Regions from separate parts of the Streptomyces sp. SX-6 genome, predicted to be linked through region 4. Evidence: riboswitches for the same ligand, from Rfam matches in the RefSeq annotation. Region 4 holds a riboswitch; each other region holds the start of a gene.
What was found. Region 4 has a riboswitch for cobalamin ahead of ACV530_RS33045 (ABC transporter substrate-binding protein). Riboswitches for the same ligand answer to the same signal wherever they lie in the genome.
Positions count from the first base shown of each region.

Region 1: it holds a riboswitch for cobalamin, as region 4 does, so the genes downstream of both, ACV530_RS20115 (ribonucleoside-diphosphate reductase subunit alpha) here and ACV530_RS33045 (ABC transporter substrate-binding protein) in region 4, are expected to answer to the same signal.
Region 2: it holds a riboswitch for cobalamin, as region 4 does, so the genes downstream of both, metE (5-methyltetrahydropteroyltriglutamate--homocysteine S-methyltransferase) here and ACV530_RS33045 (ABC transporter substrate-binding protein) in region 4, are expected to answer to the same signal.
Region 3: it holds a riboswitch for cobalamin, as region 4 does, so the genes downstream of both, nicT (Nickel transporter NicT) here and ACV530_RS33045 (ABC transporter substrate-binding protein) in region 4, are expected to answer to the same signal.

Region 1 is NZ_JBTHHU010000015.1:147,060-149,253, reverse strand. Features, by position in the region: gene ACV530_RS20120 (sensor histidine kinase) at 1-609, shown strand, start outside; cobalamin riboswitch at 693-843, shown strand; gene ACV530_RS20115 (ribonucleoside-diphosphate reductase subunit alpha) at 1,002-2,194, shown strand, end outside.
Region 2 is NZ_JBTHHU010000026.1:102,360-104,553, reverse strand. Features, by position in the region: gene metE (5-methyltetrahydropteroyltriglutamate--homocysteine S-methyltransferase) at 1-923, opposite strand, end outside; cobalamin riboswitch at 1,056-1,268, opposite strand; gene nirD (nitrite reductase small subunit NirD) at 1,299-2,194, opposite strand, start outside.
Region 3 is NZ_JBTHHU010000006.1:21,354-23,547, forward strand. Features, by position in the region: gene ACV530_RS09180 (APC family permease) at 1-868, opposite strand, end outside; cobalamin riboswitch at 1,037-1,255, shown strand; gene nicT (Nickel transporter NicT) at 1,287-2,194, shown strand, end outside.
Region 4 is NZ_JBTHHU010000044.1:10,416-12,609, reverse strand. Features, by position in the region: gene ACV530_RS33050 (FecCD family ABC transporter permease) at 1-334, opposite strand, end outside; gene ACV530_RS33045 (ABC transporter substrate-binding protein) at 331-1,320, opposite strand; cobalamin riboswitch at 1,359-1,556, opposite strand; gene ACV530_RS33040 ((2Fe-2S)-binding protein) at 1,580-2,194, shown strand, end outside.

The DNA of each region.
Region 1 (2,194 bases), on a different contig from region 4:
CACGACGAAGTCCTCCAGCTGCTGGCACTGACGCGGCGGCGGCTCGACGCGGCCCGCCTGCTGGACGATCCCCGTGCGCTGCGCGCGGCGATGGAGGACGCCTCCCTCACCCTCGACGAGCAGGCCGGCACGCTGCGCCGCATCATCACCACCGTGAGCCCGTCGACCGTCCGGGGGCTGGGGCTTGCCGAGTCCGTCACATCTCTCGCCGGACAAGTCGCCGCCGAGAACGGGCTCACGGTGGACGTGGACGTCCAGGGAGACCGTCCCCACGCGTGTGCAGTGGAGAACGGCGTGAACCTGGCCGTCTACCGGGTCGCCCAGGAAGCACTCACCAACGTGGTCAAGCACGCCGATGCCCGGCACGTCAGCATTACCCTTATATGTCGCGACGACGGCATCGCCCTCACCGTCACCGACGACGGACGCGGCCTCGGGCCGAACGCGCCGAGGCCCACCGAGGGATACGGCATGCAGGGCATGCGCTGGCGCTGCGAGGCGTACGGCGGCACGTTCGGCGCCAGGAGCGCCGGCGCCCTCGGCGGGACGGTCGTACGGGCCGTGTTCCCCCTGCGCATCCGCCGCAGAAGCCGGGCCGCCCGGAGCTGACCGGCAGGTCTACGCTTTCGCGAACTGCCGCGCCGCATAACACATTCCGCTACCACTTCATGACGCGACGACACAACATGTGGGGGTGCTCGCGCCCCCCGGCACTAGATGTATGCTCGTCCTCGCTGTCGTCGCAGGGGAATCCGGTGGGAATCCGGAACTGTCCCGCAACGGTGTATGTGTACGGATATCCGCACCTCAAGTCCGAGGACCTGCCGGCAGCGCGCCCCCGTCCGAGCCCCACCGGCCCGGCGGTCGGGTGTCGAATGACGTCCGGGCCTCGCGGGTTGGGCCGAGGGACGCTGCGCGCATGCCCGGGAGCGATCCGGCATGCCCGTACGCGCCCGTCGAGCACTCCCGCCCGGCCCCCAGCCGAGCGAGTGGAGAGCACTGTGACCATCGCGCCCGCAGATCCGGTTTCAGCGGAAGCGACCGGCGGTCCCGGGACCGCGCTGCTGCGCACCCTGACCGAACTGACCGCCGATCTGCCCGCCACCGACCCGGGCAAGGTCGCCGCCGCCGCGCTGCGCGGCCGGCACCCCGGTTCGGACGAGGCCGAGTTGCGGTCGCTGGCCACCGAGGCCTCCGCCGGCCTCATCGGCGAGGAGCCGGAGTACTCCAAGCTCGCCGCGCGCCTGCTCACCCTCGCCATCGCCGAGGAGGCCGCCGGACAGGGCGCCGTCTCCTTCTCGGCCTCCGTCGCCGTCGGGCACCGCGAGGGCCTGATCGCGGACGACACCGCCGCGTTCGTGGCGGCCCACGCCGAGCGCCTGGACTCCCTCGTGGACGCCGCCCTCCTCGACGGCGCCGACGACCGCTTCGGCTACTTCGGCCTGCGCACGCTCCACAGCCGTTACCTCCTGCGCCACCCGATCACGCGCGACGTGATCGAGACGCCGCAGCACTTCCTGCTGCGCGTGGCCTGCGGTCTGGCGGAGGACCACTCCGTCCGGGCCCTCGAGGACGTCGCCGAGCTCTACCGGCTCACCAGCACGCTCTCGTACCTGCCCTCCTCCCCCACGCTCTTCAACTCCGGCACCCGCCACCCGCAGATGTCCTCGTGCTACCTGCTGGACTCGCCGCTGGACGAGCTGGACTCGATCTACGACCGCTACCACCAGGTGGCCCGCCTGTCGAAGCACGCCGGCGGCATCGGGCTCTCCTACTCCCGCATCCGCTCGCGCGGTTCGCTGATCCGCGGCACCAACGGGCACTCCAACGGCATCGTGCCGTTCCTGCGCACGCTCGACGCCTCGGTCGCGGCCGTCAACCAGGGCGGCCGGCGCAAGGGCGCGGCCTGCGTCTACCTGGAGACCTGGCACGCGGACATCGAGGAGTTCCTGGAGCTGCGGGACAACACGGGCGAAGAGGCCCGCCGCACCCACAACCTCAACATCGCGCACTGGATCCCGGACGAGTTCATGCGCCGGGTCGAGGCCGACGCCGACTGGTCGCTGTTCTCCCCGGCGGACACCCCGGACCTGGTCGACCTCTACGGCGACGAGTTCGACGCCGCGTACCGCGCGTACGAGGCCGCGGGCAAGGCCGTCAAGACCATCCCGGCGCGGGTGCTGTACGCGCGGAT
Region 2 (2,194 bases), on a different contig from region 4:
CATACGTTGCGGCCGTCCACGACTCCGGCGACGAGCCGCTTGCCGGGCAGGCCGCCGGCGGCGGCGAGGTCGTCGAGGTTGGCGGCGGCGCGGCCGGTGAAGTCGAGGGCGAGCCCGTCGACGGGGGCCTTGGCCAGGACGGGCAGTGCCTCGCCGAGCCGGTCGAAGTAGGAGGCGACCAGGAGCTGAGGGCGGTCGGTGAGGGCGCCGAGTTCACGGTAGGCGCGGGCTGCGGCGTTCAGTTCGGCCGGGGTGCGGTCCTGGACGAGGGCGGGCTCGTCGAGCTGCACCCACGTGGCGCCGGCGGCCCGCAGGTCGGCGAGCACCTCGGCGTAGACGGGCAGCAGCCGGTCCAGCAGGGTCAACGGGTCGAAGCCGGGCGCCACTTCGGGGGCGGGCTTGGCGAGCAGGAGGTAGGTGACCGGGCCGACGAGCACGGGGCGTCCGGTGAGACCTAGGGCGAGGGCCTCCTTCAGCTCCCCGACCTGCTTGCGGGAGTCGGCGGCGAAGACGGTGCCGGGGCCCAGTTCCGGCACGAGGTAGTGGTAGTTGGTGTCGAACCACTTGGTCATTTCGAGCGGCGCCGCGTCCTTGGTCCCGCGCGCCATCGCGAAGTAGCCGTCCAGGGCGTCCGCTTCGACGGCGGCCCGGTGGCGGGCGGGGATGGCGCCGACCATGACGCTGGTGTCGAGGACGTGGTCGTAGTACGAGAAGTCGCCGGTCGGGACCTCGTGGATCCCGGTGGCGGCGAGGCCGCGCCAGGTGGCGGCCCGCAGTCGGGCGGCGGTCCGCCGCAGCCCGTCGGCGTCCGCCCGGCCCTTCCAGTAGCCCTCGACGGCCTTCTTCAGTTCCCGGTCGGGGCCCTGACGGGGATAGCCGTACACGGTGGCCCGTGCTGCCGCGGCCGCGGTCTTGCGGGTCATGGAACTCTCCTTCGCGAGTTGCCCAGGAGGCCCGGGGACGACCGGGGGCGCGAAGGGTACGGCTGACACCGCACACCGCGGTGCTGCGCGCGCCGACCCGCCCTCGAGGTCACCGGACCTTCCGTGCGCACTGGTCGCGCACGGGCAGCGGCAGGTCTTCGGACTCGCGGGCGCGTGCATGGCGCACACCTACTGACCGTCGCTTCCCGGTCCCTACGGGCCCAGTGCTCATGACGGCGGTCGTTCCCGCTCACCGCTGCGGGGCAGTTCCGGATTCCCACCGGATTCCCTCTTGCGACGCGCCTGCCTGGCGGGCAGGGCGAACCAGCTGCACCGGTCAGCCTAGGTGCTGACCGGTGCGCGGAACAGCCCTGTTCACCTGCCGGACACACCGGAGCCGCGGCGGACGGCCAGGGTGAGGAGGGCGCAGACGGCATAGAAGGCGAGGAAGGCGACGTACGCCGCTTCGCCGTTGCCGGTGGCGAGGAAGGACTGGCGGAAGGCGATGTTGACCAGCAGGCCGCCGAGGGCGCCGACGGCGCCCGCGAGGCCGATCAGGGCGGCGGCCCGCCGCTCGGCCGCGGCATGTGCCGCGGCCGGGTCCGTGCCCGCCTGGGCCGCGGCCAGCGCCTTGGCGTGGTGGAGGGCGGGGATCATGCGGTAGACGGAGCCGTTGCCGATGCCGCTGAGGACGAACAGCGCGACGAAGCCCGCGAAGAAGACGGCGACCAGGCCCTGTTGGGCGGCGACGAGGATCAGCGCGGCGGAGACCGCCATGGCCCCGAAGACGGCGACGGTCACCCGGGCACCGCCGTGCCGGTCGGCCCACGCGCCGCCCAGCGGGCGGGAGAGCGAGCCGAGCAGCGGGCCGAGGAAGGTGAGGTAGGCGGCCTTGACCGGGGTGTCGAACTGGTCCTGGAACTGCACCTGGAGGACCTGCCCGAAGGCGAAGCCGAAGCCGATGAACGAGCCGAACGTGCCGAGGTAGAGCACCGAGAGCAGCCAGGTGTGGCCGTCGCGGGTGATCTCGCGCAGGGCCGGATGCCGGTGGCGGACCGGCAGGTTGTCCATCCACCGCGCCGCGGCGACGACGGTGAGCGCGATCAGCGGGATGTAGCACAGCGGCAGCAGCCGGGGGTGGCCCGCACCCGCGGTGGCGAGGACGAGGAGGCCGACGAGCTGGACCGCCGGCACGCCGAGGTTGCCGCCGCCCGCGTTGATGCCCAGCGCCCGGCCCTTGAGGCGCTGCGGGTAGAAGGCGTTGATGTTGG
Region 3 (2,194 bases), on a different contig from region 4:
AGCTCTTCTCGAGCACGGCGGAGGCGACGGACGTGTGCGCGAGGCTCTTCTCGTCGACGATCTCGTTCCAGTCGATGACCCCCAGGGTGCCGATCTGCAGCAGCAGATACAGAACCATGATGCCGAGGATGGAGTAGATGATGGAGCGCGGCAGGACGCGCCCCGGGTTCCTGATCTCGGCGCCCATGTAGGCGGTGGTGTTGTAGCCCCCGTAGTCGTAGATGCCGATGGTGAGCCCCAGGGCGAAGCCGATCCAGAAGTGATTGGTCGTCAGATCGAAGGAGTGTGCGGGGTAGGTGAAGGCGAGGTCGGGGCTGAAGTGGCTGAAGGCCGCGACGATCACGAGACCGATCGACGCGATCATCACCCACCACATCCCGGCCGCGATCCGCGCGAGTCTGTCCACCCGCCCCCACAGCATCGCGACCACGAGCACGATGAGCCCGACGCCGACGAGGTCGCCCTGAGTCTGCGTCATATCCGGCCAGAGATACTGGAGATACGCCACGAAGCCGATGACGCCCGTGGACATCGCGAGCGGAATGTAGAGCATCGCCGTCCAGATGAACAGGAACGGCATCAACTTGCCGGTGCGGTACTGGAACGCCTGCCGCAGATAGACGTAACTGCCGCCCGCCCCGGGCAGCGACGCACCCAGCTCGGCCCAGATCAGGCCGTCCGCGAGCGCGAGGACCGCACCGGCCGCGAAGCCGATGACGGCGTGCGGCCCGCCGAAGGCGGCGACCATGGTGGGGATGGTGATGAAAGGTCCGATCCCGCACATCTGCGTCATGTTGATGGCGGTGGCCTGGAAGAGGCCGATACGGCGGACGAAGCCGACCGGCTTCTCCGGCTCGTTGTCTGGAATTGCCACGGCGGTCAACCTCTCGTCGTCATCGGTTGCACTCGCACTCGTAGCACCGGCGCGCCGGACACGTCCATCACCTGGACCGTTCGAGAGCGGCGGATGGCCGCCCTCCGCTCGAACGGGCCATGACAATCGCCACTTTCCGGCCACCCCGTCCCCGGCGAGGCGCTACAGTGGCCCGGCCGTGGTGTTCGGGAAGACCGGTGGGGACCTTCGAGGTCCGACTCCGGAGCGGCCCTCGCCACTGTGATCGGGAAGTCACCGTCCCGTTCCGCACGCCCTTCGCGGTGCGCGGAGCCACTGGCAGCAGCCGGCTGCTGGGAAGGCAGGGACGGTCGCGCATGCGGACCCGTAAGCCAGGAGACCGGCCACGGCATCTCACGAATCGATCCACGAGGTGCTGGAGCGTGATCCGCAGATGACCCTGCCCACCGATACCCCCGCCGGCGTGCCCGCCGCCTTCCGATGGCGCCGCGAGGACACCATACGAACCGCCGGCCTGCTGGCCGTCATAGCCGCCTTGCACGTCGTCGCCTTCGGCGTGCTCTTCCTGCTCGTCGCCCCCAACCACTACACGGTGGGCTCCAAGGTCTACGGAGTCGGCCTCGGCATCACCGCCTACACCCTCGGCATGCGGCACGCCTTCGACGCCGACCACATAGCCGCCATCGACAACACCACCCGCAAGCTGATGGCCGACGGCAAGCGCCCGGTCTCGGTCGGCTTCTGGTTCGCGCTCGGCCACTCCAGCGTTGTCGTCGTCATGGCCGCCCTCGTCGCCGGCGGTACGCACCTGGCCGGGACCCTGATGAACGAGGACTCCGCCACCCACCAGACCCTCGGCGTGGTCGGCACCACCGTCTCCGGCGGCTTCCTCTACCTCATCGCCGCCCTCAACCTCGTCGCCCTCTCGGGCATCCTGCGCATCTTCCGCTCCATGCGTGAGGGCCGCTACGACGAGGCCGAGCTCGAGAAGCAGCTGGACTCCCGCGGGTTCATGAACCGCCTCCTCGGCCGCTTCACGCGCTCCATCAGCCGCCCCGGCCAGATGTACCCGCTCGGCTTCCTCTTCGGCCTCGGCTTCGACACCGCCACCGAGGTCACCCTGATGGTGATGGCGGGCAGCGGTGCCGCCGCCGGACTGCCCTGGTACGCGATCGTCTGCCTGCCGCTGCTGTTCGCCGCCGGCATGAGCCTGTTCGACACCCTCGACGGCACGTTCATGAACTTCGCCTACCAGTGGGCGTTCTCCAACCCGGTCCGCAAGGTCTACTACAACCTCACCATCACCGGCCTGTCGATCGCCGTCGCCTTCCTCATCGGCAC
Region 4 (2,194 bases):
CGCCGACGCTCGCCCCGGAGGAGACGCCGAGCAGCGCCGGTTCCGCGAGCGGATTGCGGACGAGGGCCTGGAGCGCCATGCCGCAGACGGACAGCCCCGCCCCCACGGTGCCGCCGAGCAGCACCCTGGGCAGCCGGACGTCCGTCACGATGGTTTCCCGGACCTGCGGCCAGTCGCCACCGCCCGACGACGGTACGAGCCGGTGCCACAGGATCTGCCAGACCTGTCCGGGCGGCACCGTGACCGAGCCCAGTGCGACGCCGAACGTGACCACCGCGCACAGCAGGACGAGCAGCCCCGCCACCACCGACCAGTACCGGGTGTTCCGGGTCACCGGAAGGACTCCGGGTGCAGCTGCCGGGCCAGCGACTCGACCGCCGCGGGCACCCGTACGCCCAACACCGTGGAGGAGAGCGGGAGTACGACGAAGCGCCGGTCGCGGATCGCGGGCACGTCCTTGAGCGCCGGGTTCGACAGCAGGAAGGACTTCTTGGCCTCGACGGACTGATCCCCGTAGTCGTAGATCACGACAACCTCGGGGGCCCGCTGGGCGACCTGCTCGAACGACACGTTGCCGAAGCGCTTGTCGAGGTCGGCGAAGACGTTTCTGCCACCGGCCAGTTCGAGGATCTCGTTGCCGATGCCCGCGCCGCCGGCGGTGAACGCGGTCTGCTCGCCGCTGTCGTAGACGAAGGCCTTCACCGGTTTCGCCTGGGCGAGGCGGGACTTCACCCGGTCCAGGGTGGTGTGCATCGAGGCGACCAGCGCCTTGGCCCGGCCCTCCGCCCCGAAGATCCGGCCGACGGTCAGGATCTCCTGGTCGTCGGTGGCCGTGGTCACGCGGCCGGAGGGGCAGTTCTCGATGCTGAGGTGGGTGTTGACGCCGCTCTTGGCGAGCGCGGCACGGCCGCGTCCCTGCGACTCGTCGAAGGCGCTGCCGAACCCGGCGTAGACGAAGTCGGGTTCGGCGGAGAGCAGAGTCTCCTGGGAGGGATACTGCTTGGCGAGCACCTTGACCGAGTCATAGGCGGCCCGGTACTCGGGCAGTACGGCGTCGTCGAGGTAGGCGGTGCCCACCATGGACTTCTGCAGGCCCAGCGCCAGCATGATCTCGGTGGCGTGCTGGTTGAGCGCCACCGCACGGGTGGGCGGGTGCTGATAGGTGGTGGTGACACCGCAGTTGCGCACGGTGTAGGGGAAGCCTTCGGCGGTGTCCGTGTCCGCCGAATCGGTCCTGGGCGCGGCCGAGCCGCAGCCGGCGACGAGCAGCAGACAGACGGCTGCCGCCAGGCCGGGAAGCATGCGTATGCGAATGCGCATGGTGCTGTGTGGGTCCTCTCACCGGAACCGGGCCGGGGGTCGGGGCATGGCAAGCGGGCCAGTCTCCTGACTCCCGGATCAGCACTCCCCTCGGCCTTCCCGCCTTGCGGCCGTGGCCTTCGTCGAGGTTCGCTCCCCGGTCACAGTGGCGCGACCGTGCCGGAATTGCACCGGCTTCCTGGCATCCACGGACATCTTAAAGGGATGTTCAAATGGCCCTGTGACAGGCTCTCAACCGATGCCGTATTCCCTGGCCGACTTGGCCGACTTGAGGCGCTTCTTCAGCGTCAGTACCGGTCCACCGCCCCACGACGCCCGCCCCTGGGCCGATTTGGCAACCGACCGCAGCGCGCTCGCCGGCCGTGTCGACGGTGTCGCGCGACGCCTCGCCCTGACGGAGCGGCGGGTGGCCGCCTCCGTGATGTTCCAGGGCCTGGCGGCCCGGGTCTGGTCCCCGCTGATCGGCGCGCACCTGTGCCACGGGCTGCTGCTCGACCTGCCGGGCGGGGAGTTGTACTGGCTGCCCGCACCGGGCGGTGCGGTGCCGTTGCACCTGGCCCGGCCCGCGGGGCACTGGAAGGCGGCTTCGCCGGAGGAGGTGTACGCGCAAGGGCATGCGCTGCTGGAGCCGGTCGCGGACGCGTTGCGCGAACTCCTGCCGATCTCCCCGAAGGTCCTGTGGGGCAACTCGGCCTCCACGGTGGCGGAAGCACTCGATGCCGTCGCAGCGGCCCACCCCGAACGGGCGGCACACGCGCAGGCCCTGGGCCGCGAGCTGACGGGCCTCGGCAGCCACCACGGCCTGGCCGAGTGGCCCGGATCGGCCTTCCGGCGGCGCAGTTGCTGCCTCTACCACCGCAAGCCCGGCGCCGCG